Regions from separate parts of the Rhizobium gallicum bv. gallicum R602sp genome, predicted to be linked through region 1. Evidence: predicted binding sites of a transcription regulator. Region 1 holds the regulator's gene; each other region holds the start of a gene.
The links. Region 1 encodes PhoB, which activates phosphate uptake and scavenging genes when phosphate is short. Its sites were predicted from a motif close to TGTCATNNANCTGTCAT; they were not measured.

Region 2: the regulator PhoB is predicted to act here: its motif matches at 3,763-3,779, upstream of RGR602_RS10580 (LTA synthase family protein).
Region 3: the regulator PhoB is predicted to act here: its motif matches at 4,600-4,616, upstream of RGR602_RS19135 (DUF2794 domain-containing protein).

Annotation. Positions count from the first base shown of each region.
Region 1 covers NZ_CP006877.1:2,255,961-2,265,561, reverse strand. Annotated here, with positions in the region: gene pstC (phosphate ABC transporter permease subunit PstC) at 15-1,394, shown strand; gene pstA (phosphate ABC transporter permease PstA) at 1,394-2,680, shown strand; gene pstB (phosphate ABC transporter ATP-binding protein PstB) at 2,694-3,509, shown strand; gene phoU (phosphate signaling complex protein PhoU) at 3,553-4,266, shown strand; gene phoB (phosphate regulon transcriptional regulator PhoB) at 4,301-4,984, shown strand; gene RGR602_RS11290 (winged helix-turn-helix domain-containing protein) at 5,002-5,688, shown strand; partial or broken gene RGR602_RS35130 (IS110 family transposase) at 5,705-6,136, opposite strand; gene RGR602_RS11280 (hypothetical protein) at 6,610-6,798, shown strand; gene RGR602_RS11275 (hypothetical protein) at 6,836-7,279, opposite strand; gene RGR602_RS38255 (hypothetical protein) at 7,627-7,842, shown strand; gene RGR602_RS38250 (hypothetical protein) at 7,857-8,015, shown strand; gene RGR602_RS38245 (hypothetical protein) at 8,217-8,321, shown strand; partial or broken gene RGR602_RS11265 (sulfite exporter TauE/SafE family protein) at 8,395-9,202, shown strand; gene RGR602_RS11260 (hypothetical protein) at 9,246-9,521, opposite strand; gene RGR602_RS11255 (LysR family transcriptional regulator) at 9,589-9,601, shown strand, end outside.
Region 2 covers NZ_CP006877.1:2,114,914-2,124,514, forward strand. Annotated here, with positions in the region: gene RGR602_RS10560 (DUF2865 domain-containing protein) at 1-128, shown strand, start outside; gene bluB (5,6-dimethylbenzimidazole synthase) at 136-822, opposite strand; cobalamin riboswitch at 900-1,083, opposite strand; gene RGR602_RS10570 (TolB family protein) at 1,102-1,932, opposite strand; gene RGR602_RS10575 (NAD+ synthase) at 1,953-3,632, opposite strand; gene RGR602_RS10580 (LTA synthase family protein) at 3,815-5,749, shown strand; gene RGR602_RS10585 (DUF1003 domain-containing protein) at 6,321-6,854, shown strand; gene RGR602_RS10590 (GFA family protein) at 6,851-7,246, opposite strand; gene RGR602_RS10595 (class II 3-deoxy-7-phosphoheptulonate synthase) at 7,440-8,813, opposite strand; gene RGR602_RS10600 (TadE/TadG family type IV pilus assembly protein) at 9,120-9,601, shown strand, end outside.
Region 3 covers NZ_CP006877.1:3,908,194-3,917,794, forward strand. Annotated here, with positions in the region: gene RGR602_RS19115 (ABC transporter ATP-binding protein) at 1-64, shown strand, start outside; gene RGR602_RS19120 (ABC transporter permease) at 61-2,604, shown strand; gene RGR602_RS19125 (Bax inhibitor-1/YccA family protein) at 2,784-3,512, shown strand; gene RGR602_RS19130 (GNAT family N-acetyltransferase) at 3,614-4,171, shown strand; gene RGR602_RS19135 (DUF2794 domain-containing protein) at 4,177-4,578, opposite strand; gene RGR602_RS19140 (DUF1223 domain-containing protein) at 4,853-5,593, opposite strand; gene acnA (aconitate hydratase AcnA) at 5,816-8,506, opposite strand; gene ccmA (heme ABC exporter ATP-binding protein CcmA) at 8,767-9,414, shown strand; gene ccmB (heme exporter protein CcmB) at 9,560-9,601, shown strand, end outside.

The DNA of each region.
Region 1 (9,601 bases):
CACATGGGGGCAACATGTCCGCTTATCTCTTTCTCTTATTGATTGGCGCGGCCGTGATCGCGGCCTATTTGGGAGGCTCGCGCGCCCTCGCCGTAGCGACAACGGCAGAAACGGGCCGCATCAAGGCGCATTCCCGGCCGATTTACCACGGCCTCAATGCCGCGATTTGGACCGCTGCTCCCGCTTTTATCTTTCTTCTTTTCTGGCTTGCCTTCCAATCCAGCGTCCTAAACCAGCTTGTGGTCGCGTCGTATCCTGGCTCCGATGCGATGGACAGTGCCGCACAGTCGCTGCTCATTGGGGAAATCCGTCAGGTTGCCGCCGGAAACCTGTTTCGCCAGCCATCGCCTGAAGTGGCTGCGGCAGCCGACCATCTTCGGTCGCTCCAGACCTACTCCACCTATCTAATGACAGCCATCAGCCTGTGCATCGTCGCTGTCGGTGCGTTCCTTGGCATGAAGGTCATTAGTCCCCGCTACCGCGCCCGCCACAGTGTCGAAACGGCGGTGACGGTTTTCATGATGTTCTCCTCGCTCATGGCGATCATCATTACGCTCGGGATCGTCGGCTCCCTCGTCTTCGAAGCGCTCCACTTCTTCGCCAAGGTTCCAGTGACCGAATTCCTCTTCGGCCTGCGCTGGGAGCCGCAGATCGCGATGCGCGCCGACCAGGTGGCGGGGCAGGGCGCGTTTGGCGTCCTTCCAGTCATCTTTGGGACGTTCGTCATCTCGGCGATCGCCATGCTGGTCGCGGTCCCGACGGGCATCCTGTCGGCTATCTATCTGACGGAATACGCACATCCGCGCTTCCGCACGGTTGTCAAGCCGCTTCTCGAAATTCTCGCCGGCGTACCGACGGTCGTCTATGGCTTCTTCGCCGTGCTGACTGTCGCCCCTGCAATAAGGGCCATCGGCGCGGCGGTCGGCATCCCATCGTCTCCCAATAGCGCGCTTGCCACCGGCCTTGTCATGGGCGTGATGATTATCCCGTTCATCTCCTCACTTTCGGACGACGCCTTCGCCGCAGTGCCCCGCGCCATGCGTGACGGTTCGCTCGCCCTGGGAGCAACGAAGGGGGAAACAATCCGCAAGGTTCTGCTCCCGGCTGCTTTGCCCGGCATTATCGGCGGCGTACTTCTTGCGCTTAGCCGAGCGGTCGGCGAAACGATGATCGTCGTCATGGCAGCCGGCTTGATCGCCAAGATCACCCTAAACCCGTTCGACGCGGTGACGACTGTGACCGTGCAGATCGTGACACTGCTGATCGGCGACTCGGAGTTCGACAACCCCAAGACGTTGGCAGCCTTCGCCCTAGGCCTTGTTCTCTTCCTGATCACGCTCGGTCTCAACCTCATTGCGCTGCGCACCGTGCGCAAGTACCGGGAGAAATACTGATGTCCACGACCGCAGTCGCCGGAACGCGCTTCAACTGGCATTCGGATGAAATGAAGGCGCGTCGAAAGGCCCGTTATGCAGCCGAACGTCGTCTACGGGCCTATGGGCTGATCGCGATCGTCTTCGCGCTTGGCTTCCTCGCCTTCCTCGTCGGCTCGCTGACATTCACCGGGTACAAGGCATTCACCCAGACGGTCGCCACCGTCAGCATCGACCTCAGCAAGGCGGAACTCGATACGAGCGACCTGATGAAGGCGGACTGGCGCGGCGCCGTTCGCGATACGCTGCGCACCCAGATTGGGGACCTGCCACGCAGGCAGGAGAAGGCCTACTTCGACCTGTTCACATCGTCGGCACCGTTCCTCGTCCGCGATGCAGTCATCAAGGATCCCGCACGCCTCAAGGGTTCGAGCAGCTTCGTCATTCCGCTATCTGATCAGGCCGACCAGTTCGTCAAGGGCGAGATCAGCCGGGACACGCCCGAGAGCCAGCGGCGCATCAGCGACGAGCAGATCGGCATGCTGGACCAGCTCGTATCAAAGGGTGTGATCTCCAGCCCGTTCAACTGGGCGCTCTTCCTCAACGCCGACAGCCGTTTCCCGGAACTGGCTGGCTTGGCAGGCGCGATCTCGGGGTCGTTCTGGTCGCTGCTCGTCTGCTTCGCGATCAGCTTCCCGATCGGCATCGCGGCGGCGATCTACCTGGAAGAGTTCGCTCCCAAGAACCGTTTCACAGACCTCATCGAGATCAACATCAACAACCTTGCGGCGGTCCCGTCGGTGGTCTTCGGTCTCCTCGGGCTCGCCGTGTTCCTGAACGGCTTCGGCCTGCCGCGGTCGTCTCCGCTCGTCGGCGGTCTCGTTCTCTCGTTGATGACGTTGCCGACGCTCATTATCGTCACGCGCGTGTCGCTGAAGGCGGTGCCCTCCTCGATCCGCGAGGCAGCTCTCGGGGTCGGCGCCTCCAAGCACGAGATGATCTTCCACCACGTGCTGTCGCTCGCCATGCCGACTGTCATGACCGGCGCGATCATCTCGCTCGCCCGAGCTCTTGGCGAAACGGCACCGCTGCTGCTCATCGGCATGAATGCCTTCATCACGAGCCCCCCGGACGGAATTTTCGCGGCGTCGACGGCGCTTCCCAGCCAGATCTACATGTGGGCGGACAGCCCGGAGCGCGGCTTCGTATCGCGGACCTCTGCAGCGATCCTGGTGCTTCTGGGATTCCTCATTCTGATGAACGCAATCGCCATCTTCCTCAGGCAGCGCTTTGAGCGCCGCTGGTAACGGAGTAAGGATCATGAACATGTTGACCGAGACAGCAGTTGAGAAGGCCCTGGAGCAGAAAATGAACGCGACCGCCTACAAGATGGTCGGCAGGACAGTGTCCGTTTACTATGGTGAAAAGCGTGCGCTTTTCGACGTGAACCTGAACGTCCGCGAAAACACCGTTACCGCACTTATCGGCCCGTCGGGCTGCGGCAAGTCTACCTTCCTGCGTTGCTTGAACCGCATGAACGACACGATCGACAATTGCCGCGTCACGGGCGAAATCAAGCTGGACGACGAGGACATCTACGATCCGGACATCGATGTCGTGGAACTCCGTGCGCGCGTCGGCATGGTCTTCCAGAAGCCGAACCCGTTCCCGAAGTCGATCTACGAGAACATTTCTTACGGCCCGCGCATCCATGGCATTGCGCGGTCGAAGGCTGACCTTGATCAGATCGTCGAAAGCAGCCTCCATAAGGCCGGCCTCTGGAACGAGGTCAAGGACCGCCTGCAGGAATCCGGCACCGGTCTGTCGGGCGGCCAGCAGCAGCGCCTGTGCATCGCCCGCGCCGTCGCCGTCAGCCCGGAAGTCATCCTGATGGACGAACCCTGCTCGGCACTCGATCCGATCGCGACCGCAAAGGTCGAGGAACTGATCCACGAGCTTCGCGAGAACTACAGCATCGTCATCGTAACGCACTCGATGCAGCAGGCGGCCCGCGTTTCGCAGCGCACCGCCATGTTCCACCTCGGCAATCTCGTCGAGGAGAACGACACCGACAAGATGTTCACCAACCCGGACGACCCGCGCACCCAGGATTACATCATGGGCCGCTTCGGCTGATTGTTGGCGTCGGAAACCGTAGAGACAATCAAGGACGTTCCCCATGGCATCGACCCATATCTATTCTGCCTACGACGACGATCTGAAGTTCTTGTCCCGCCGCATCTCGGAAATGGGCGGGCTTGCCGAGCAGATGGTGTCGGACGCCGTCCGCGCACTTGTCCACGGCGACGCGGGCTTGGCGCAGAAGGTCATCTCCGACGACGTGATCATGGATCACGCCGAACGCGAGATCGGCGACAAGGCGGTTGTCACGATCGCCCGCCGCCAGCCGATGGCCTCCGACCTTCGCGAGATCATGGGCTCGATCCGCATCGCGGCCGATCTCGAGCGCGTCGGTGATCTCGGCAAGAACACCGCCAAGCGTGTCATCGCGGTGCAGAGCACCGGCGTTCCGCGCAAGCTCGCCCGCGGTCTTGAGCATCTTTCCGAACTGGCGCTGGTCCAGCTCAAGGAAGTCCTCGACGTCTACGCCTCGAGATCCGCCGACAAGGCGAAGTCGATCCGCGAGCGCGACGAGGAAATCGACGCGATGTACACCTCGCTGTTTCGGGAGATGCTGACCTACATGATGGAAGATCCGCGCAACATCACAAGTTGCACGCATCTTCTCTTCTGCGCCAAGAACATCGAGCGCATCGGCGACCATGCCACCAACATTGCCGAAACGATCTATTACATGGCGACCGGCACTCAGCCGGAAGGCGAACGTCCGAAGGACGATACTGCCAACACCGTCGGCGCGGTCACGGAATGACAATTCCCAACCGGCCCTCAGGAGACAGAACCGAATGATCCCGAGAGTTGCAGTCGTAGAAGACGAAGAAGCACTGAGCGTGCTTCTTCGCTATAACCTTGAGGCCGAAGGTTTCGAGGTCGACACCATCCTGCGCGGCGACGAGGCCGAAATCAGGCTTCAGGAGCGCACACCGGATATTCTGATCCTCGATTGGATGCTGCCGGGCGTGTCAGGCATAGAGCTTTGCCGCCGCCTGCGCATGCGCCCGGAAACGGAGCGTCTGCCGATCATCATGCTAACGGCGCGCGGCGAGGAAAGCGAGCGTGTGCGCGGCCTTTCCACCGGCGCCGACGACTACGTGGTCAAGCCTTTCTCCACGCCCGAACTCGTTGCCCGCGTCAAGGCGATGCTGCGCCGCGCCAAGCCCGAGGTGCTTTCCACGGTGCTGAAATGCGGCGATATCGAACTCGACCGCGAAACGCATCGTGTTCACCGCAAGAGCCGTGAAGTCCGTCTCGGCCCGACCGAATTCCGTCTCCTTGAATTCCTGATGTCGTCGCCCGGCCGCGTCTTCTCACGTTCGCAGCTTCTGGACGGTGTCTGGGGCCACGACATTTATGTCGACGAGCGCACCGTAGACGTTCATGTCGGTCGCCTGCGCAAGGCGCTTAACTTCTCCAACATGCAGGACGTCATCCGCACCGTCCGCGGTGCAGGATATTCGATGGAAGCATAGCAGGGAGGCCGGAGAAGATGTCGGTGCGGATACTTGTTGTCGAGCAGGACGAAGATCTGCTCGCGACACTGAAGCATGCTCTGGAGACAGAAGGATATTTGGTGAACTGTCTTCACCCGCATGCGTCGCTGGTCGAGCTCGTGGCTTCGCGGCTGCCTGATGCGGTGATATTCGGTGCGCCGGCTCCTGGTTCGATTGCAATTTCGACATGCCGCCAGTTCCGGACGACTGGAGCGACCGCCCGCCTTCCGATCGTGGTGCTTTTGGACTCGGCCGTTGAGCAGGACAGGTTGGCTGTCCTCTCCGCCGGAGCCGACGACTGCCTCATAAAGGCAGTCTCCCACCTGGAACTCCTCATCCGCTTGCGGAACCTCCTGCGGCGGCTCAATCCAGCGCTGCTGGAGAGCACGCTGAAGGTCGGGGATCTGACGCTCGATAAAAACGCCCGCCGGGTTCACAGGCAGAAGAAGGAAGTCAAGCTCGGCCCCACCGAGTTCAGGCTGCTCGAGTTTCTGATGAAATCTCCCGGCCGCGTCCACTCCCGATCGGAATTGAGGGCATCGCTGTGGGGTAACGATGCCAGTGTCGATGAGCGCGCTGTCGACGTACACATCGGGCGTCTTCGGAAAGGCATCAGTTTCGGAAAGGCCGATAAGGTGATCCGGACGGTGCGTGGCGCCGGCTACGCGCTCGGCGACTTCTGATCTGGATCAGGTTGGACAACTTCAACGCGTCGTTGGCCGCCTCGCGAGCCCGAACCAGCTCGCGGATCGCCTCATGGCCTTCATCCGGAACCCAGACCGCGGTCAGCTCGCCCGCCCGGTGCAGACGGGTCAGGCTCACGGCATCCCGGCGGTTGGTCTTCACCCCGTCGCCCGGCCGCTTGGTCACCAGGGACGGCGCGACCACCACGCAGTCATGCCTCAGTTCGACAATCTGGCGGTAAAGGCCGTAGCCCGTGGGACCCGCTTCATAGCAAAAGTGAAGCTTGGCTCCACGCCTGGAAAGCTTACTGACCATCGACGCGACCGACGCCGGCTCCGACGAGATGTCACCGAAAAACCGCACCTCGCCGTTACGCTCTCCATCGGCAACCGCCACTGAAATCTTCAGCTTCGACGTATCCAAGCCGATGAAAATTACGCTTTTCATGGTTCGCCCTCGCTAAGCATTGGCAAGGCTCCGGCCTATCAGAGCAACCCCCGAATTCAGCTTACTGCGGGGGCGGGCCACCTCAACCTCACGAACATACGGTCTAGCTATCCTCATCGCTGTGCGCACAGATTGAGGCGCGCGATGCAGCTGTTCTCGCAATACGTGTGTCACGTCGATTTCACGCGACTGCCTTTATGAGGGTGTGCTTAGTCGCGCTGGAGGTGATTCCAATCCCCTTCGGCTCCCATACTCGCCTAGGGGTGTCAGACATATAATCCAGCCGGGATGAGGGTCGGCCCGACAGGCCATGCTCGTCCCAAAGTACAGCTAGTTTGGTTGAAGCGATATGGAGTATTCCATGACGATCAAGACTGCGTTGTTAAGAATGTCCCTGATTATCGTTTCCGGGTGGGTCATGGTCGGCACCATCACCTTGGTGATGTTCCATTGACTAGCGAGGTGTAAGCGGCATGCGGTTCCTGGTGTACACGAAAACGATTGCTGAACTCGATTATGACGAAGAGACGCGCGTCTTGACGATCATCTACCGAGACGGCCAACTGCGATCCGTTCCCCATGTCGATCCCAAGATCATGATGAGAATGGTGGCACAGCTTCCTCCGGAACGATCCCTCTACCTGATGCAGGCGGCGATTTGAACCTCGCGGCCAAGGCAAGGTGCGTCCGCACCCGGCATCAATGCATGGCCTCGATAAAGGCGCGGCTATAGAACGCGCCGAGGTTGATCCGTTCTGCAGCGACCGCCACAAGCTTCTTATCGAGTCGGCGCTCGAATTCCCGCGATCGGGCCGCCCGCGGCCTGCCGTGCGGTGTCGTAGGCTTTAACCGCATCCGTGGTCCGACGTCATCGCGGTACTGGGCAAGCGTCATGCCGGCCTTGATCAGCAGAGTTCTTATCTGCGGACGGTGCTCGGCAGCGATGACAAGGCCAAACGACTTGATCAGGACAGGCTTCGGGACGGGCAGCTCGATCTCGTCGATGATGTCATTTCCCACTTGCGCTTCCTCGGCAAACACGAGGTATTGATCCACCAGGTCATGAGCGGCCTCGAGGGTCTCGGTGTCCGGGCTGTACCGGCACCAGGTGTCACCAAAAGCACTCAGCGATCCGTATGACATCAAGAGCTCCTTTGCCCTTCAAATGAACGCGGAAACTGCCTGATTGTTCAAAAGATGCTGCAAGTGGCGCGAAAGCGGCGTGGCTTCGTCCGGATCAGTTGCCCGCGCGGGATGGCCGCCGCGGGGCAGGAGGCGCATTTCGAGTAGATTCTCCATTTCGGCCTGGGCGGCCGTGGGGGCCAATGACGCGCAAGGCGAGAAGAGTTGTCATGAAGCACATGGAATAGTTCCTTCCGTCACTTCCATGGCAAAACCAGTGCGGCGTTTGCTCCATGGGACCAAGGAGTAAACTTTCAAACGTGATGGACCGGGAGCGAGGCGGGAGCACTCGCGAAAGGAGGGCGGGCATGAACAATGCCGTGGCCCATGTCGGTGCGGATCCGGAACGGATGATCGCCGCGCCCGAGGAGATCGATCTGCAGATGCTGCGGACCTGGCCGAAGGCTAGCCGCATGGCCGGTTCGAGCGGGTCGCCCGCACCTTCGAGGATTGGAAGAAGGGCAAGCACAGCCGAGAACGGCCCCTTCTCGATGACTGCCGCGGCGATCTCAATCGCTGCGTGACCGCCGAAGCCCGTATGACGGCGCTCGTCGTCGCCCGATGCTATGGCGACATGGATGCCCGCGACGCTTTTCACGATCTCCTTTTCAATGAGCACAAGTTGATGTGGGCGCCACCTGCCCATGCCTATGCCGGCAATCTGCCGGGGCATGTGGATCGGCTGGAAACCGCATGATGATGCGCAGGGTGCACCGCCAGGCGATGGCTTGACGGTTCTCTGTGTCAACGACAAGCCGGACGGAAGCTACCAGTCAACGGCAAGGGAATTGGCTGATCAGCTGGGGCTTGACGGCGCCCTCGTTGCAATCAACTCGCGAACCAGTCCGTCGGAGAGGCGATCTTCGATTTCGCCAAGTCGGCGAATGCGACGTGCCTCTTGATTGGCGCTTTCAAGCATGGCTATCTCCTGGAACTGCTGCTCGGCCGTTTCACTCACTTCCTGCTGTCGGATTCGCCGCATCCATTCATGATGAAGCATTAGCGGCGGCGACCCTTGACCTCGCCTGCGCCAAGAAAAGCCGCTACAAGGTCGGTACTTGCATCGGGCTATATCGATGACACACGAAACTCCGGCCGCATCTCAATCGCGCAACTTACCCATGGCATTCGCGGCAGGTGCAATTATTGGCGCGCTCGGTGGGCTGATCGGCCTCGGCGGCGCGGAATTTCGTTTGCCGTTACTGATTGGTCCTTTCAATTTCGCGGCCCTGGAAGCCGTCATTCTTAACAAAGCCGTGAGCCTCGTCGTGGTCGCGACGGCTCTGCCGCTCCGCGCCGGAACGGTGCCGTTCGCCGTTATCGCCGAAAACTGGCCTTTCGCCGCCAACCTGCTCGCTGGAAGCCTGCTTGGCATGGTTTGGGGCTGGATGGGCAACGCGCCTGAAACCGGAAACGCTCTACAAGGTTATTGCCGTTCTGCTCGTTGCTATCGCGGCGGTGCTGGTCCTCGGCCATGACGTTCGTGCAGGTCAGCCGGTTCTGACTGGGCCGTCCCAGCTCATCGCGGGCGTGATCGCAGGCTTCGTTATCGGTGTGGTAGCCTCGCTGCTCGGCGTGGCAGGCGGGGAGTTGCTGATCCCGACTCTGGTGCTCCTGTTCGGCGCCGATATCAAGCTGGCCGGAAGCCTCTCGCTCGCGGTGAGCCTGCCGACAATGCTTGTCGGCTTCACCCGCTACAGCCGGGATCAGAGCTTTTCGGTTATCCGTTGCAACAAGGCATTTCTGCTCGTGATGGCAGCGGGGTCGACTGTCGGAACCTTCACCGGCGGGTTACTTCTCAGTATTGTGCCGAGTGTCGTCCTATTGCCTGCGCTTGCCGTGATCCTCCTGATTTCAGCGTCGAGAGTCTGGCGGCATCAATAGTTCGGTGGGAGGCGCAACCCCAACTTGCACACCTAGGAGCCAGCTACACATTGCGATGATAGCTGGCGGCGGACGAGCCGGGCGTGAACCGCATTTCATGCAGTGTCTGCATCGCCCAACGTGCAGAAGTCTGTTGAGTGGCAGAAGGTTGCGTGCCTCCTTCTCGGGTATTGTTGAGCGCATATGGGTCGACATCAGCGATCAGGTGGCTGGGCAGCGCGGTCATCTGCCGCATCGTGTTCTCCCGGGCGGTGCGCTGCAGTTGCTTTGCCCTGAACGCAAAGAAGATGTTCAGAATGCTGTGTGCAGCCTCGGTCATGATGGCCTCCTTTGTTTATCGAGCCATGGTGCTAAAATACCTTTGCGTTGACTTTCAAACAAACGAAATGATATGGTGCT
Region 2 (9,601 bases), 140 kb from region 1:
CGGACCGCCCTTATGACCCGGCCAACAGCAAAGTCCGCCAGGTCGGTCCGCAGTTCCTCGCCGGCGATCAGGGCGCGATCGATCTCAAGAACCCCGCAACGCCCGGACCGCAGCCGCAGCAGAACTGACGCGGCGTTACTGGCTTCCCCATCGGTCGCAGAAGACCAGTTCTTCCAGCGGCAGGCGCTGTCGCCAGCCTTTCACGGCCAGTTCCGGCGCGTGGTAAAGCTGATCGACATAACCGACGCAAAGCCAGGCGACGATCTCGATCCGCTCCGGAATGCCGAGCAGTTCCCGAATATCCGCATCGTGGAAGATGCTGACCCAGCCGACCCCGATGCCTTCGGCCCGGGCGGCAAGCCACAGGTTCTGCACGGCGCAGACGGTCGAATAGACATCTGTACGCGGATTGTGGGTGCGGCCGATGACCACCGGCCCTGCCCTGTCCGGATCGCAGGTGACACAGATGCTGAGCGGTGCCTTGCGGATGCCTTCGAGCTTGAGGCTTCTGTACATATCCCGCCGCTCCTCTTCAAACATCTCGGCCGCTTCCTTGTTGGCGCGCGAAAACGCCTGCCACGCGGCCTGGCGCACCTTCGGATCGCGGATCACGATGAAATTCCACGGCTGCATGAAACCGACCGACGGCGCGGCATGGGCCGCCCCAAGCAGCCGCGACACCAGATCGTCGGGCAGAGGATCGGGCAAAAACTGGTCGCGCACGTCGCGGCGCGTTTCGATGGCTCTATAGACCGAGGCCCGGTCGTGTTCGGAGAACTCGCCGGCCGGAACCAGGGCGGGGGCGAAAGGATCGAGTTGCATCGTTAAATCCCCAACAATGCTTGAGCACCCGCAACCGCAGCGCAGGAAGCGTCAAAACCTCGCCGCCGTCCGCGCGGTTCGGTCCATCTTGCCAGGCCGGTCTTCTGACTTGGCGTCACCCGCTTTCTGCAGCCTTCCCGGCAGATGCCAGTGGCCATTGTTGCAGCAAGCGTCAGCCTCACAGCGTTGGGCACGTTCCGGTCCTTCACCGGATTCCCGATTCTCCTGCTGGATGCAGGCACCTGACAGCAGTCTCTATCTCCTGAATCGGCGCCTCGTTCAAGTCTCCGGGAAGTAACGTACATAGGCAAATTCGTCGCCATCCGGTGACCAGCAGGGTACATTGATCGTGCCCTGCCCGCCGAAGAGCTCGAACAGCGTAGTCGGGTTGCTGCCGTCCATGTCCATCAGCCGCAGCCGCACATCAAGGTCGCGCGGATGATCGAAGACCTCCGGATCGTAGGAAAGGATCAGCACCTTGTCGTTCTTCGGTGAAGGATGCGCAAACCAGTTGCCATAGTTGTCGTGCGTCACCTGCGCCAGGCCGGTTCCATCCGGATGGATGCGCCAGATCTGCATGAGACCGGTGCGGCTGGAGTTGAAGTAGATCCATTTCCCGTCAGCCGAATAATCGGGCCCGTCGTTTCGCCCCTCGCCATGCGTCAGCCGCTTTTCGGGGCCACCATCGACGGAAATCGTATAAATGTCGAAGGCGTCGTCGCGAATGCCGCAATAGGCAAGCTCCTTGCCGCTCGGCGACCAGCCGTGCCAATAGGAGGGAAGATTGTCGGTGATCAGCCGCGGCGTCCCGCCAGCCGCCGGCAAGACATAGATCGCCGACTTGCCGAATTCCGTCTTGTCGGAAATGACAATTTGTGTCCCGTCCGGCGAAATGCCGTGATCGTTATTGCACTGCGTCGCAAAATCCGTATCGACAAGCTGGAGGCCGCCGGAGCCGTCCGGCCGCAGCCGGTAGAGCAACCCGTCGCCATTCAACAGCATATAGGCGCCATCAGGCGAAAAGTTCGGCGCCTCGATCAGCTTTTCCGTCTGGACGACAATCCGGCTTTCCCCGGAGCGGATATTATAGATCTCGACCGAACTGCGCATGCATCCTCCAGGATTTTGGGTTACCGGTCGCGGAACCGGTTGGTGATCGGGTAGCGGCGATCACGCCCAAAGTTCTTCTTGGTGATCTTCACGCCCGGAGCCGACTGCCGGCGCTTGTATTCGGCGAGATAGAGCAAATGCTCGACGCGGTGGACGGTCGCCACATCATGCCCCCGCGCGAGGATCTCCTCGACAGCCATCTCCTTCTCGACGAGGCATTCGAGGATGTCGTCGAGCACCGGATAAGGCGGCAGCGAATCCTGGTCCGTCTGGTCCGGGCGAAGCTCGGCGGACGGCGCCTTGTCGATGATGTTTTGCGGGATCACCTCGCCGGACGGCCCCAGCGCGTCCGGCGGCACATGACCATTGCGCCAGCGCGACAGCGCATAGACCTGCATTTTATAGAGGTCCTTGATCGGATTGAAGCCGCCATTCATGTCGCCGTAGAGCGTCGCATATCCAACCGACATTTCCGACTTGTTGCCGGTCGTGACCACCATGGAACCGAACTTGTTGGAAATCGCCATCAGGATCGTGCCGCGCGCCCGGCTCTGCAAGTTCTCCTCGGTAATGCCGCTATCGGTTCCTTCGAACAGCGGCGAGAGCGCCGAGGCGAAGCCTTTCACCGGCTCCTCGATCGGCACGATGTCGTAGCGGCATCCGAGCGCCTTGGCACAGTCGGCCGCATCCTTCAGCGAATCGGTTGACGTGTAGCGATACGGCAGCATCACGGTTCGCACGCGCTCCTCGCCGAGAGCATCGACGGCGATCGCCGCGCAGATCGCCGAGTCGATGCCGCCGGAGAGGCCGAGGACGACATTCTTGAAGCCGTTCTTATTCACATAATCGCGGAAACCGACCAGGCAGGCGCGATAGTCGGCCTCGTCGGGCTCGGGAATACGAGACATCGGGCCTTCGCTACAGCGCCAGCCGTTTTCGCCGCGCTTCCAGGTCGTCACCGCCAGCGCGGTTTCGAACTGGCTCATCTGGAAGGCCAGCGATTTGTCGCCGTTGAAGGCGAAACTCGCACCGTCGAAGACGAGTTCGTCCTGGCCGCCGAGCTGGTTGGCGAAGATTAGGGGCAGGCCGGTTTCGATCACCTGCTTGAGCGCCACCTGATGGCGCACGTCCACCTTTCCGCGATAATAGGGTGAACCGTTCGGCACCAGCAGGATTTCGGCACCACTTTCGGCGAGTGTCTCGCAGACGCCGAGATCGTTCCAGATTTCTTCACAGATCGGCACGCCGATCCGCACGCCGCGGAAATTCACCGGCCCCGGCATCGATCCTTCGGAAAAGACGCGCTTCTCGTCGAACTCGCCGTAGTTCGGCAGGTCGATCTTGTCGCGCAGCACCAGGATCTGGCCGCCGTCGAGAACTGCAACCGAGTTATGCCGCCCCGTCTTTCCCTGCCGCGGGAAGCCGACGATGACGCCGGGACCGCCGTCAGCGGTATCGGCCGCGAGGTCCTCGACCGCCTTCTGGCAGGCCCTTAGAAAGGCCGGTTTCAGCACGAGGTCTTCCGGTGGATAACCGGAAATGAAAAGCTCCGTCAGAAGCAGCAGATGCGCGCCTTGGCGGGCCGCATCGGCGCGTGCCTCACGGGCTTTGGCAAGGTTTCCGGCGACATCGCCGACTGTCGGGTTCAACTGGGCAACGGCAATCTGGAGTGTATTCAAAGGAGCGCTTTCCTGTGTCATGTCATCCATTTAGCGCGGGCCGCCCGCCGCTTCAATTGCCCGCGCCATGAAAAGCCGGCGGGGGCTTGCCGGGCGAAAAACCCAAAACATTATGGAAAAGCCGGGAAACCGAGAGGTTCATCTAGCGTTCATGACAGGCATGTGACACTTCGGTGAAGATTTTATGACGTCGGAGTATGCCGTTGATCCCGTTGATAATGAAGTCCGTACCGGCCAGAAAAGCAGCACTGCTTTCCGCCGGTTTCGGGTCGAGTATACAGTCTCCGGGAGCGCGCGCGGCAATCGGCATCGTATTTTCGTTTTCTCTCGCTTTCCTCAGCGTTGTCGCCGTCGAGTGGATTGCGCGCGGCACGTTGATCGATGTCGGCGAGTTCCTGACATCGACGGTCAGGCCCGGCATGACGACCGTCGCCATGCTGACGATCGTGATGTTGACCCTCGATGCCGTATTTGGACGGCGCTACCAATCGGCATTGGTATTGATCCCGCTTTTCCTGATCCCCGCCTTTGTCTCCAATCAAAAGCAGCACTTTCTCTCCGACCCCTTCTATCCGTCCGACGTGCTGTTTACCCGTCAGATTATGGAACTGCTGCCGGTCATGGTGCGAGACAGGCCGTGGACCGCCACAGCACTTCTCGTCGGCATCGTGCTTTTCACCGCAGGCATCGTTTTCGCATGGCGTTATGCCTGGCAGAATTTCCCGAAACTCTCCCGCCAGGCTCGCCTGCGCCACCTTTGTCTCGGGCTGCCGGTGATAGCGGCTTTCGCGTCGCTCATGGACTATTCGCAATATTCCTACATTCGCGACCGCCTGCAGGTGGTGCCGATGATGTGGGACCAGAAGGAGAACTACCGCAGCAACGGCTTCATACTGGCCTTCCTCTTCAACATCCCGATGGCCGATGTCGCAGCGCCCGCCGGTCTCAACGCCGATGCGCTCGACGCGATCCCCTCGCGCAACTACGGCTATCTAACAGGCCCGGAAGAAAAGCCGGACATCATCATGCTGATGAGTGAGTCCTTTTGGGATCCGACGAGGTTCAAAAACCTCTCCTTCAGCGCCGATCCGATGCCGAACGTCCGCGCCGCGCAGTCCGGCTACGTCTTCTCGCCGGAATTCGGCGGCATGACCGCCAATGTCGAATTCGAGGCACTGACCGGCTTCTCGAACGCCTTCCTGCCTTATGGCAGCATTCCTTACCAGCAATATGTCCGCAGCGACGTGCCCTCGCTTGCTACCTTCTTCCGCGGCGAAGGCTACATCGCCCGCGCCCTGCACCCCTTCAGCGGCTGGTTCTGGAACCGAAACCAGGTCTACAAGGATTTCGGTTTCGAGGAGTTCCGGACCGAAGAAACGATGCCGCCGATGGAAAAGCGCGGCATCTTCGCCTCCGACGATTCTCTGATGAAGGAGATCATGCGTGAGGGCGACGGCCTCGATAAGCCGTTCTTCTTCTTCGCTGTCACCTTGCAGGGACATGGTCCCTACGAGCCGTATCGCTATGCACGCAACACGATCGGCATCCGCGGCAACATTCCGGAGGCCGATCGTGCGACGCTTGCGACCTATACGCAGGGCGTGAAGGAAGCTGACGACAGTCTCAAGACGCTGATGGATTGGGCCTCGAAGCGTGAGCGCGAAACGATCATCGTCCTTTGGGGCGATCACCTGCCGCCGCTCGGCAACGTCTATATGAGCGCCGGCTACATGGCGGACCAGGTCGCGACCCGCAGGGCGCCGCTCGACGTGATGAAGCGCGAGCATGAAACGCCGCTGGTCATCTGGTCGAACAAGAAGGGCGTGAAGGAGGACGTCGGCACGATCAGCCCGTCGCTGATCTCCTACAGCCTCCTCAAATTTGCCGGTTTCGAGCATCCCTTCTACACCGGTTTCCTCGGCCGCGTGCAGAAGAAATACGACATCATCGACCGTTACCAACTGGCGGCGCGCAACAACAAGGCGACGCCGGACTGGGTGCGCGACCGCAAAAAGCTCGATCCTCTTGTGCGTGATTACGGCTACCTGCAGCACGACATCATGTTCGGCAAGGCGCGGACGCTAGAGCGCTTTTTCCCAAAACACGGCCTGCTTGCCGAGGGATACCAGGGCCATTGATGGCAGTCGGCGGCTGCGTTTCACAACGCTTCCTGGCCGTTGGCGGTGTGCGAGTTTGACATTCCACCGCGCCAAACCTACCGGATTTCGAGAAGCGATCGTTCTCGATACCGATGTCATTTCGGAACCGAATATGGGCGTCGTTGACTGGCTCGTGACGCAGCACTCTTCACAGGTGTTCACAGCGGCGGTGACGGGACCCGTCTACGCGCTGCGCCTTCTTGGCGAGGAGCTAGGAGCTCGGGGCCGCTATCGTGCCGATTTTCAGCGAAGATATCGGCGGGGGGGTCCTGCCCTTCGAATCGGGACGCATCAGATGTCCATGCGACCATTGTCACGAACCGTCGCAAGCCGGCCGACCGATCAGCCATTTCGACGATCAGATCGCAGCAATTGCCATCTCACGCGGGGCGTCACTTGCAACCCCGCAACATGACCGACTTCGACGGAGTTGGCCTTGATGTTATCAATCCCTGGAGGATTCGGTGATGGTGGCAAAGGCGCAAGCTGAACCCACCATCGCTGACGAATCAGATCTTTCCGCCCGTGGTGCCAGATATCGGAGCCAGTCATGCATAGTATTTCGAATTTCGTTCACCTGCATTTCGACAGGCCGACCGAGGAACTCGGCGACATCGAAAAACGCGTCCTCAGGAGGACACACGAACGCAAGGTCATCTCGACCGACGTCAACGAAGCCTTTGCCGCGGAGGCGACTTTCGGAGCGCGCGTCGCTGACGGTATCGCAAGGATCGGCGGCTCCTGGTCCTTTATCATCGCCTTCCTCGCTTTCCTCGCGATCTGGGCGGCAATCAATACGATTGTGCTGGCAACCCGCGCCTTCGACCCCTACCCCTTCGTCTTCCTGAACCTGATCCTCTCCATGCTCGCCGCAATCCAGGCGCCGATCATTATGATGTCGCAGAACCGGCAGACCGAGCGCGACCGCTTCGAAGCAGCCAAGGATTATGAAGTAAATCTCAAGGCCGAGCTCGAGGTCCTGTCGCTGCACCAGAAAATCGACATGCAGGTCGTGACCGAACTCGCTGCACTGCGCGAAGAGGTCGGGCGCCTGAACGCTTCGCTGGCCGCGAAAGGGGCCTAAACACCTTTGGCGTATTGCGGCGCGCCATCGTTGATCTCATAGAAATCGCCCTTGTCGGCACAGTAGATATGATAGCCGAAGGAAAGCCCGCTCGGCAGGTTGAACGCGCCGGCCATCACGGAAACTTCTGGCGATCCCTTCCGTTGCCAGAATAGCGCCGAGCCGCAGTTTGCGCAGAAGCCGCGCTCAGCAGTCTCGCTCGACCGGTACCAGCGGATCGAGCTCTTGCCCTCGATCGTCAGGCAATCCAGGGAGACGTCGCAAGACGCGTAGTAGAGCCCCGTCTGCCGTCGGCACTGCGAGCAATGACATGCGACGACCGGAGCGGGCTTGCTCTTGCTCATAAACGTCACCGCCCCGCAGGCGCAGCCGCCCGTATATTCCTTCGTCATTCGGCCCCCCGGTTCTCGATTGGACTGTGAGATTGGCCGCTTGCCTGGGACTGCGTCAAATCCAATTCCTTGAAGCAGACCGTCAGAAATTTTGATGCCGAGCTTCTTGAAATGCCGCGACCAGCAATCGGTGCACGTTCAATAAAAAAGCCCGGCACTGAGCCGGGCTCTCGATTCCAGTCTTTCGGGTAGATCAGCCGTTGACGGCCATGCGCTTCTCGTCGCGGCCGCCCTTCATGCGCTCGGCGAGCAAGAAGGCAAGCTCGAGGGCCTGGTCGGCGTTGAGACGCGGATCGCAATGCGTGTGATAACGGTCCTGCAGATCCTCGGCTGAAACAGCGCGGGCACCGCCCGTGCATTCCGTCACGTCTTTGCCGGTCATCTCAATATGAATACCGCCCGGATGCGTGCCTTCGGCGCGGTGGATCTGGAAGAAGCTTTCAACTTCCGACAGGATGCGCTCGAACGGACGCGTCTTGTAGTTGTTGAGCGTGATCGTATTGCCGTGCATCGGATCGCAGGACCAGACAACCTTGCGGCCTTCGCGCTCCACCGCCCGGATGAGGCGCGGCAGGTGGTCGGCGACTTTTTCGTGACCGAAACGGCAGATCAGCGTCAGGCGGCCGGCTTCGTTTGCCGGGTTCAGGATGTCGACAAGGCTCAACAGATCGTCCGCCTGCAGAGACGGACCGCACTTCAGGCCGATCGGGTTCTTGATGCCGCGGCAGTATTCGACATGCGCGTGATCGGCCTGGCGCGTGCGGTCGCCAATCCAGATCATGTGGCCGGATGTCGCGTACCAGTCGCCGGACGTAGAATCGACCCGCGTCAGCGCTTCTTCGTAGCCGAGCAGCAACGCCTCGTGGCTGGTGAAGAAGTCCGTCTCGCGCAGGCTCGGATGGTTCTCGGACGTGATGCCGATCGCCTTCATGAAGTCCATGGTTTCGCTGATTCGGTCGGCAAGTTTGCGGTAGCGCTCGCCCTGCGGGCTGTCCTTCACGAAGCCGAGCATCCACTGGTGCACATTCTCGAGATTGGCATAACCGCCCATCGCGAAGGCGCGCAGAAGGTTCAGCGTCGCGGCTGACTGGCGGTAAGCCATGGCTTGGCGTTCCGGATTCGGAATGCGCGCTTCCTCGGTGAATTCGATGCCATTGATGATATCGCCACGGTAGCTCGGCAGCGAGACGCCGTTCTGCGATTCGATGCCCGAAGAACGCGGCTTGGCAAACTGACCGGCAATACGCCCCACCTTGACCACCGGCAGTTGTGCGCCGAACGTCAGCACGACGGCCATTTGCAGGAAGGCGCGGAAGAAGTCGCGGATCGTGTCGGCGCCATGCTCGGCGAAGCTCTCGGCGCAGTCCCCGCCCTGCAGCAGGAAACCGTTGCCTTCGGAGACATTGGCGAGATGCTTCTTCAAACGGCGGGCCTCGCCCGCAAAGACGAGCGGGGGATAGCTAGCGAGCTGGGCTTCCGTTGCCGCCAAAGCGGCCTGGTCCGGATAATCCGGGACCTGCTGGATCGGCTTTTGCCTCCAACTGCTCGGGGTCCAAGTCTCTGCCATTTTAGTCACCTTTGTCTCGCCGGGATCAACGCCCGGCGCCTGTCGTCCACGATAACGGCGGCTTATAAACCTTTAGCATCCGCTTGCCTAGCGCCGTTCGACAGGTTCTGAACGGGTCGCGAAACCTGCCGCGCTTATAGGGAAACCCTCTGATGCGCCTTCAATCCCGCCCTCCGGTTTACGTTACATATACCATGAATTTTTGGGGGTAATTCAGCAATTTGTGTCAAACCCGAAGCTGAAACTGCCCGCCATGAAGAGCGCGCTTTGTCTTCGCCGATGATCGGCCCGATCCTGGGGAATGATATGAAGAAGCTGGCGCGCCGCCTTGTGGGCGATCGTTCGGGAAACTTTGGAATAATGACAGCATTGCTTGCCGTGCCAGTCCTCGGCGCGGCGGGTATGGCAGTCGATTTTGCCCATGCGCTCAGCCTCAGGACCCAGCTCTATGCGGCGGCGGACGCAGCGGCTGTGGGTGCCATTTCCGAGAAATCGCCGGCGGTGGCCAAAGCCATGACCATGCAGGGTGATGGGACCATCACCGTAGGCTCTGAAGACGCACAAAAGATGTTCGTGGGTCAGATGGCCGGCGAAACGAGCGAGTTGCCGATAGATCTTGAAATCAACGTTACGAAGACCGGCAGCGTCATCGAATCACGCGTGGCCTTCAGTGCTGTTATGCCGACCACCTTCATGCAGCTTCTGGGCCGCCAAAACGTCACCATCGGCGGCACCGCGACAGCGCAATACCAGACACCGTCTTACATGGACTTCTACATGCTTCTGGA
Region 3 (9,601 bases), 1.7 Mb from region 1:
AGTCCGTTCCGGCAAGATCGAAGGCGATAGCGCGTCGCGCCATTCCGAAGCGGCCATCGCATGAAGCTCGTCGCCCCGCGCACCGCACTTGCCTTCCGCCTTGCCCTTCGCGAACTGCGCGGCGGTTTCAGGGGCTTTTACATCTTCCTTGCCTGTATCGCACTCGGCACCGGTGCGATCGCCGCCGTCAATTCCATCTCGCAGTCGATCACCGACTCGATCGCCTCCCAGGGCCAGGAACTGCTCGCCGGTGACGTCCGCTTCGAGCTGAACAACCGTGAAGCAACCCAGCCGGAGATGAATTTCCTGCGCGGCCTCGGCCAGGTTTCCATCTCAACCGGTCTTCGTTCCATGGCACGAAAGCCAGATGGGTCGGATCAAGCGCTCGTTGAGGTCAAGTCGGTGGATGATGCCTATCCGCTCTATGGCAAATTCACGGCCGAACCGGATTACCCCCTTTCGGCTCTGCTTTCGGATCAGAACGGAACCTATGGCGCCGTTGCAGCACCTCTCCTGCTGGAGCGGCTCGGTCTTGCAGTCGGCGACGAGATACTGCTCGGCAATGCCACCCTCAGCATCACCGGCACGGTGAAGACCGAGCCGGACGCGCTTTCAGAAGGTTTCGGATTTGCGCCACGGCTGGTGGTCAGCCGCCAGGCGCTCGTTGCTTCCGGACTGATCCAGACCGGCAGCCTCGTCGAGCATGTCTACAAGATCAGGCTCGATGCCCGCTCCGAGCGCGGAAGCGTGCGCGACCGCGCCACCAGGGAGTTCCCATCGGCGGGCTGGTCGATCCGAACCAGCGACCGCGCGGCCCCGTCTCTCACCGAAAATATTACCCGCTTCTCGCAATTCCTGACGCTCGTCGGCCTTACCGCACTCATCGTCGGCGGTGTCGGCGTCGCCAACGCCGTGCGGGCCTTTCTGGATGCGAAGCGCACGACGATCGCGACGTTCAAATGCCTGGGGGCACCTGCTGGCGTCGTCGTCCTCGTTTATCTCTTCCAGATTGCGATCATCGCATTCGCCGGCATCATGGTCGGCCTCGTCATCGGCGCCTTGTCGCCGATGCTTGCCGCGCAATTCCTGGCACAATTCCTGCCGGTCTCCACCGAACCGACGCTCTACCCGGACGCGCTGCTACTAGCCGCACTCTTCGGCATCCTGACGACGCTCGCCTTCGCTATCATGCCGCTCGGCCATGCCCGGGAAGTGCCTGCAACTGCGCTCTTCCGAGAACAGGGTTTCGAGGCACGCCGCCTGCCCTCGTTGCCTTACATCTTGCTGGCCGCTCTCTTCATGGCTGCGCTTGCCGGTCTTGCGATCGTTACCGCCTATGACCGATACATCGCCGTCATCTTCGTCGGCGCGATTGTCTTTGCCTTCGTCATCTTGCGCGCCGTTGCAGCACTGATCGCCTGGCTCGCCAGGCGCAGCCCGCGTGTCAATTCACCAGCGCTCCGGCTTGCAATCGGCAACATCCATCGCCCTGGCGCACTGACGCCGTCCGTCGTCCTCTCGCTCGGCCTCGGCCTCGCGCTATTGGTCACCTTGACGCTCATCGACGGCAACCTGCGCCGACAATTGACCGGCCGCATGGCAAACGGCGCGCCGAATTTCTTCTTCGTCGACATTCAGAGCGCCGAGGTCGAAAACTTCCGAAATCTGATCAGCCGGCAGGCGCCGGAAGGCAAGCTCGTGGAAGTGCCGATGCTGCGGGGCCGCATCCTGGCGCTGAACGGCAAGGACGTGACCAAGATCCAGGTGCCGCCCGGCGGCCAATGGGTGCTGCGCGGCGACCGCGGCATCACCTATTCCCAGACGGTACCGGAAAACGCCTCGCTGACAGAGGGAAGCTGGTGGCCACAGGACTACAGCGGCGAACCGCTGGTCTCCTTCTCCTCGGAAGAAGCCAGGGAACTTGGCCTCAAAATCGGCGATACCGTCACTGTGAATGTGCTCGGCCGCAACCTGACGGCCAGGATCGCGAACCTGCGGAAAGTCGAGTGGGAATCGCTATCGATCAATTTCGTCATGGTCTTCTCGCCGAATACCTTCCGCGGCGCTCCGCATGCTTGGCTGGCAACGCTGACCGATCCCTCGGCGAGCCCGGCCGTAGAAGCGGCTATCCTGAAATCCGTGACCAATACGTATCCGACGATCACCAGCGTGCGCGTCAAGGACGCTATCGATATTGTCAATACGCTGGTCGCGCAGCTCGCAACCGCGATCCGCGCCGCGGCCTCCGTTGCGCTCATCTCCTCCGTTCTCGTGCTTGCCGGCGCGCTTGCCGCCGGCAACCGGGCCCGAACACACGACGCCGTCGTCCTGAAGACGCTTGGGGCGACGCGGGCAATGCTCATCCGCGCCTTCAGCTACGAATATCTGATCCTGGGGGTTGCAACAGCGGTCTTTGCGTTGATCGCCGGCGGCGCTGCTGCCTGGTTCATCGTCAGCCGCATCATGCGGATGCCTTCGACCTTCCTGCCCGATGTCGCCGGCCTCACGCTGGTCACCGCGCTGGTCCTGACAGTCGGCATCGGACTCATCGGCACCTGGCGCATTCTTGGCCAGAAGGCAGCACCCGTTTTGCGCGAACTATGAATCTGCGGCTGATAAAATCCCTTCACCTTACGGCGATTTAACCCGATCGCGGGTTGCAAGGGCCTTGTTTGCAAAAGGTGAAAGGCTCATATTACCGGTAGGCATGCTGGAGCTCCGCAGCGGCGCCCGGGTCGTATAGCCCGACACCGTATACCCATCGGAGCTTTTAAGAGGAAACTATGGCTGACCTTCGTAACTACCAAAGCCGCGCACAAACTGGCGAGATGATCGATCAGGGCCTGCGCTCCTATATGCTCAAGGTCTACAACCTGATGGCGCTGGGTCTGGCGATCACGGGTGTAGCGGCATTTCTGTCATTCCAGCTCGCTTTTGCCGATGGTCAATTGACCGCCTTCGGCCAGGCGATCTATGTGAGCCCGCTGAAGTGGGTCGTGATCTTCGCTCCGCTGGCTCTGGTGTTTTTCTTAAGCTTCCGGATCGGCCGCATGAGCGTTTCCGCAGCGCAGACGACCTTCTGGGTCTATGCCGCGCTGGTCGGATTGTCTCTCTCGTCGCTGCTGCTTATCTACACGGGCGAGAGCGTCGTTCAGACGTTCTTCATCACGGCAGCCTCCTTCGGCGCACTGTCGCTCTACGGCTACTCGACAAAGCGTGACCTGTCGGCGATGGGCTCGTTCCTGATCATGGGCCTCTTCGGCCTGATCATCGCTTCGCTCGTCAACATTTTCCTGGCCTCCTCCGCGATGCAGTTCGCGATCTCAGTGATCGGCGTCCTGATCTTCGCAGGCCTTACTGCCTACGATACGCAGCGAATCAAGGAAATGTACTTCGAAGCAGATGACGTTGCCGTCGCCGGCCGGAAGGCGATCATAGGCGCGCTGACGCTCTATCTCGACTTCATCAACCTCTTCATGTTCCTGTTGCAGTTCCTCGGCAACCGCAGGTAAATGGACAGAATCAGCAAAAAGGCGGCTCCGGCCGCCTTTTTTATTGCACGTTGCGCGATGGAGTGTTTTTTAAGGGCACTCATCAATGACCGGCCGATCCAATGCCTTTCTTTCTTCGTGACGCCACTCCTTCCGACCTCCCCGCAATCTCGGAAATCTATCGCGAATCAGTCCTCAACGGCGTCGCGAGCTACGAGATCATCCCGCCTTCGCAATCCGAAATGGCCTCTCGTTTCTCCGCAAATACCAGTCTTGGATATCCCTATATCGCGGCGGTTGATGAGAATGGAGCCCTGATCGGCTATGCTTATGCTTCCGCCTTCCGCACTCGGCCTGCCTATCGCTGGACTGTCGAGGATTCAATCTATCTCGCGCCTACAGCGCGCGGCCTTGGCATTGGCCGGGCACTGCTAACAGCGCTGATTTCACGCTGCACGGAACTCGGCTTCCGCCAGATGGTAGCCATCATCGGCGGTGCCCATCCGGCTTCGATCGCGCTTCATCGCGCATTGGGTTTCGAAGAGACCGGCCTCCTGAAGGGTACCGGCTACAAACACGGCCGCTGGCTCGACACGATGATCATGCAGCGGCCGCTCGGCGATGGCAAAGACAGCGATCCAAATCCGTCGGTCTATCCCGGCACGCTGTTTGAGGGTTGACGCCGTCACGTCTCGACGAGTTTGAGAACCTTGTTGAAGACCTTTAGCACCTGCTGCAGGTCATGGCCGCGCTTGAGGATCATGCCGTTTGCATTGATCACGCAATAGGCGCCCTGCTTGGCGGCGAGCCTTGGGTCTTTCTCGATGCGGAAAAGCGGCGTCTCGCCCGAACGTTTGAACACGGCGAAGACCGCCTTCTCCTTCAGGTGGCCGATTGCGTAATCTTTCCACTCGCCTTCGCCAACCATCCTTCCGTAGATCCATAAAATCGCATCCAACTCGCGACGATGAAAGGTCACCGGCGGCGGGTCCTTGCTTTGCTTGTACTCTTTTAAATCGACGACGACCGAGGAACTACTACTGGCGGAACGGGCGTCGCCATGCCGCAAATCCGGCTGATCTGTCATCAGTCTCCCAAGCCTCCACTTATGACAGGAGAACGACAGTTTGCCCGAGCCACATCAAATTGCAAGTGCAGCTACCATCACATTAAACATATGCTATGCAATCTCCCAAGCGCCGCATTTCAGTCAAAACAGCGCCTCATTTCCGGAGGAAGTTCGCTCACCGATTTGGCGCCAGCGCGCCAAAGGGCCCGGCTGAGCGTATCGACCTTAACCCCAGCCCCGAATACGATCAGCCGGGCCGCCTCGTTCCATACGCCTCGAAGCGGTAAATCGATCAGATATTCTTGCCTGCCATGACGATTGTTGCGCCGACGATCGCAGCCGGATCGCCGTCCGTTGTGGTCGCCTGCAGCAGGATGGCGCAACCCTCCAGTCCTGGCTTCTGCAGAACGCTTGCGGGCAGCGTCAGGCTTGCCGCCTTGCCATCCCACATGCCGACTGTTTCGATATCGCTGACGCTGTTGAGATAGGAAATCTTCTTGCCGCTGTTTTCGCCCTTTTCGACGTCGATCGTCTTTTCCTTGTCGAAATAGACGAGCACGACATTGGCCTTGCCTTCGCCGGCACCGATCTTGATCTCGAGCTCGTCGCCGCGCAGCTTCGCGTCCACGGGCACGGTCAAGCCTTTGCCTTCCGTCGAAAATGTATCGATCTTGCCATAGATGGCGGAAAGGTCCGAGCCAGTCAGGTGATCGCGGCCGTTCACCACGACCTGCGGTGTGTAGACGTTGCTACGGCCCATCATCCGCGCATAGCCATATTGGCGCTCAGTGTTTTCCTTCGAACTGAGCGTGTCCGTCCACCCAAGATAATTCCAGTAGTCCACATGATAGGCGAGTGCGATGACATCGCCCTGGCCAACCAGCTTCCGGAAGGCTGCATCGGCGGGAGGACAGGACGAGCATCCCTGCGAGGTGAAGAGTTCAACGACGCCTTTCAGTTTGCCATCTTCGGCATGAAGCGGCGCTGTAAGCACCATACCGGCGACCAGCGAAATCAAAAAGCGCGGCGACATTCCAACCTCTTTTTCCAGAGACGCGCAGCAGACCGAAAACCGCAGGCCCTGACTTACGCCCGTAGAGATAATCCTTCCGGCTGCAAACGGGAAGTCACGAAGGGGTGAGACGCCGCCCGTCGGCATCGCTGCTAGAACACATCGGCGTGAGATTGAAACCCGCAAAGAAAAACCGCCGGAGATTGCTCTTCGGCGGCCATTATCTGGCATCTTTCTTAACAATCAGGCAGCGAGATCGCGCAGAACCGTCTGCAGGATGCCCCCGTTGTTGAGGTAGATCACTTCGTCGAGCGTATCGACGCGCGACAAGAGGGGAACCTCCTTCACCGTGCCGTCGCTGTAGGTGATCTTGGCGATCTTCTTCTCGCGCGGCTTGATGTTTTCCAGGTCCTCGATGGTAACGGTCTCGTCACCTTTCAGGCCAAGGCTCTGCCAGGTCGTGCCGTCTTCGAAGACGAAGGGGATGACACCCATGCCGACCAGGTTCGAGCGGTGGATACGCTCGAAGGACTGCGCGATAACGGCCTTGACGCCGAGCAGGTTGGTACCTTTCGCCGCCCAGTCGCGCGACGAACCGTTGCCGTATTCGACACCGGCGAAGATAACGAGCGGAACGCCCTCTGCCTTGTACTTCATGGCGGCGTCGTAGATCGATTCCTCTTCCTTCGACGGATAGTGGATCGTGTAGCCGCCTTCCTTGCCGTTCGGGCCGAGCATGTGGTTGCGGATGCGGATGTTGGCGAAGGTGCCGCGCATCATCACTTCATGGTTACCGCGGCGCGTGCCGTACTGGTTGAAGTCCGCGACCCCGACATTGTGCTCGAGCAGATAAGAACCGGCCGGCGACGCAGCCTTGATCGAACCGGCCGGAGAAATGTGGTCGGTGGTGATCTTGTCGCCGAACAGGCCTAGGACGCGGGCGCCCTTGATGTCCGAGGTGCCGCTGCCCTTCTTACCCATGCCGACGAAGTAAGGCGGGTTCTGGACGTAGGTCGAGTCGTCGTCCCAGGCGTAAGTCTGCCCCGGAGGAACCTGGACGGACTGCCAGTTTTCATCACCCTTGAAGACATCCGCATACTTCGTTTCGTAAAGTTCGCGGGTGACGTACTTGAGGATGAACTCCTGAACTTCCTTCGAGGTCGGCCAGATGTCCTTGAGATAGACCGGCTTGCCGTTCTGGTCTTCGCCGATCGGCTCCTTGGTCAGGTCCTTCTGGACAGTGCCGGCGAGCGCGTAGGCAACGACGAGCGGCGGGGATGCCAGATAGTTCGCCTGGACATCCGGCGAGATACGGCCTTCGAAGTTGCGGTTGCCCGAAAGTACGCCCGAAACGATGAGGCCCTTGTCGTTGATCGTCTTCGAGACCGGCCCCGGCAGCGGGCCGGAATTGCCGATGCAGGTCGTGCAGCCGAAGCCGACGAGGTTGAAGCCAAGCTTGTCCAGGTCGGCCTGCAGGCCGGACTTGGCAAGATATTCGCCGACGACCTGCGATCCAGGCGCTAACGAAGTCTTGACCCAGGGCTTGGTCTTCAGCCCCTTGGCAACGGCGTTGCGGGCGAGCAGGCCGGCAGCAATCAGAACCGACGGGTTGGAGGTATTGGTGCAGGATGTGATGGCGGCAATGGCAACGTCGCCATGGCCGAGATCGAAGTCCGTACCTTCGACCGCATAACGGTTCGAAAGCTGGCCGGGCTTCTTGTAGTCAGCGTCCATCGACGTGGCGAAACCGGACGCGATGTCTTCGAGCGCGATGCGGCCCTCAGGACGCTTCGGACCTGCCATCGACGGCACGACGTCGCCGAGGTCGAGTTCCAGCGTGTCGGTGAAGACGAGGTCGGAACCATCGCCTTCGCGCCACATGCCTTGCGCCTTCGAATAGGCTTCGACGAGCGCGATCCGGTCATGGGTACGGCCGGACATGGTGAGGTAGTTGACGGTTTCGCCGTCGACCGGGAAGAAGCCACAGGTCGCGCCGTATTCCGGACCCATGTTGCCGATCGTCGCGCGATCGGCGAGCGGCATGTTGTCCATGCCGGGGCCGAAGAACTCGACGAACTTCGAAACGACGCCCTTCTTGCGCAGCATCTGTACGACGGTCAGAACGAGGTCCGTCGCCGTGACGCCTTCCTTGAGCTTGCCGGTGAGCTTGAAGCCGATGACTTCCGGCAGGAGCATCGAGACCGGCTGGCCGAGCATGGCGGCTTCTGCTTCGATACCGCCGACGCCCCAGCCCAGAACGCCGAGGCCGTTGATCATCGTCGTGTGCGAGTCGGTACCGACGCAGGTGTCCGGATAGGCGATCGTCTCACCGTCCTCATCCTTCGTCCACACGGTCTGGCCGAGATATTCGAGATTGACCTGGTGACAGATGCCGGTGCCGGGAGGAACGACGCGGAAATTCTTGAATGCCTGCTGGCCCCACTTCAGGAAGCGGTAGCGCTCGCCGTTGCGCTGGTATTCAAGTTCGACGTTCTTGGCGAAGGCCTGCGGCGTGCCGAATTCATCGACGATGACGGAATGGTCGATGACGAGGTCGACGGGCACGAGCGGGTTGATCTTTTCAGGATCGCCGCCGAGCGAGACCATTGCGTCGCGCATCGCAGCAAGGTCGACCACCGCCGGAACGCCAGTAAAGTCCTGCATCAGCACGCGCGCCGGGCGATAGGCGATTTCGTTTTCGACGGAGCCCTTGTTGTTCAGCCATTCGGCGACCGCGAGGATGTGCTCCTTGGTGACCGACTGGCCGTCTTCGAAGCGCAGCAGGTTCTCGAGCAGAACCTTCATCGAATAGGGAAGCTTCGACACGCCCTTAAGACCATTCGCTTCAGCCTTCGGTAGGCTGTAGTAGACGTAGTCCTTTCCGTTCACGGAAAGCGTGGAGCGACAATTGAAGCTGTCAAGAGATTTAGACACGAGAGACCCCGTTTCTGATAGCCAACACAGTCGTGCGGACGCCTATGCACTAATGCACATCAGGATGCGGGTACGGCCATTTCCGCTGTCCGCACGTGGAGAGGTTTCTCCAAGTTCGGCGCAAGGATGAAATTCACGCCGGCCGCTGGCGTGGTTGCGGGTCTTATAGATAATTTCTAAGAAAGGTGCCAGAGAGGGCTCGACCCATTTGGGACATTTTTTGCGTCGCGGTGACTAAAAACTTATTGAACGGAAAACCTATGCATCTCGACGCCTCCAATCTCGCTGCCAGGCGGGGCGAAGACCTGATTTTCGCAGACGTATCCTTTCGCCTCGACGCAGGCGAAGCGCTGGTTTTGACTGGGAAAAACGGATCGGGAAAGTCGACTTTGCTGCGCGTCCTGGCGGGTCTTTTAAGGCCTGAAAGGGGCACAGTTGAATTCACTGATTCGCGTGGTGAAACGGAGCGGAATCCGCGCGAGGTCAGCCACTATCTCGGCCACCGCAATGCGATGAAAAGCGAGCTAACCGTTTCCGAAAATCTCGCCTTCTGGCAAAACTTTCTCGGCGACGTCCTCGGCGCCTCGGAACTGTCGATCGAAGACGCTGCCGAGGCCGTCGGCCTTTCCGACATTACGCATCTTCCCTTCGGTTATCTCTCCGCCGGCCAGCAACGCCGCTTTGCCTTCGCCAAGCTGCTCGTTGCCTACCGCCCGGTCTGGATTCTCGACGAACCAACTGCAGCACTCGATGCCAGCGCCGACCGCTTGTTTGCCGGTCTCATCGACGCCCACCGCAGAAAGGGCGGCATCGTTGTCGCCGCGACCCATCAGCCGCTCGGGCTTCAGAGTGCCCGGGCATTGAAGATGACGGGGTTTGCGGGTGTGGATCGAGGAGTTTGGGGTTGATGAAGCTTGTGGCACACAAGGACACCGTTACAGCTTGCGCAACGGATATTTGCAGGCAGCAAACAGCGCCGCACGTTAGCCTCTTCCTCTTGTGGGGAAGGGTTGGGGAGGGGTCCTTGGGCATCCGCGAAAAGGGACACCTCAAATGACCGCCCTCTTCTTCCGCGATCTGAAACTCTCCATCCGC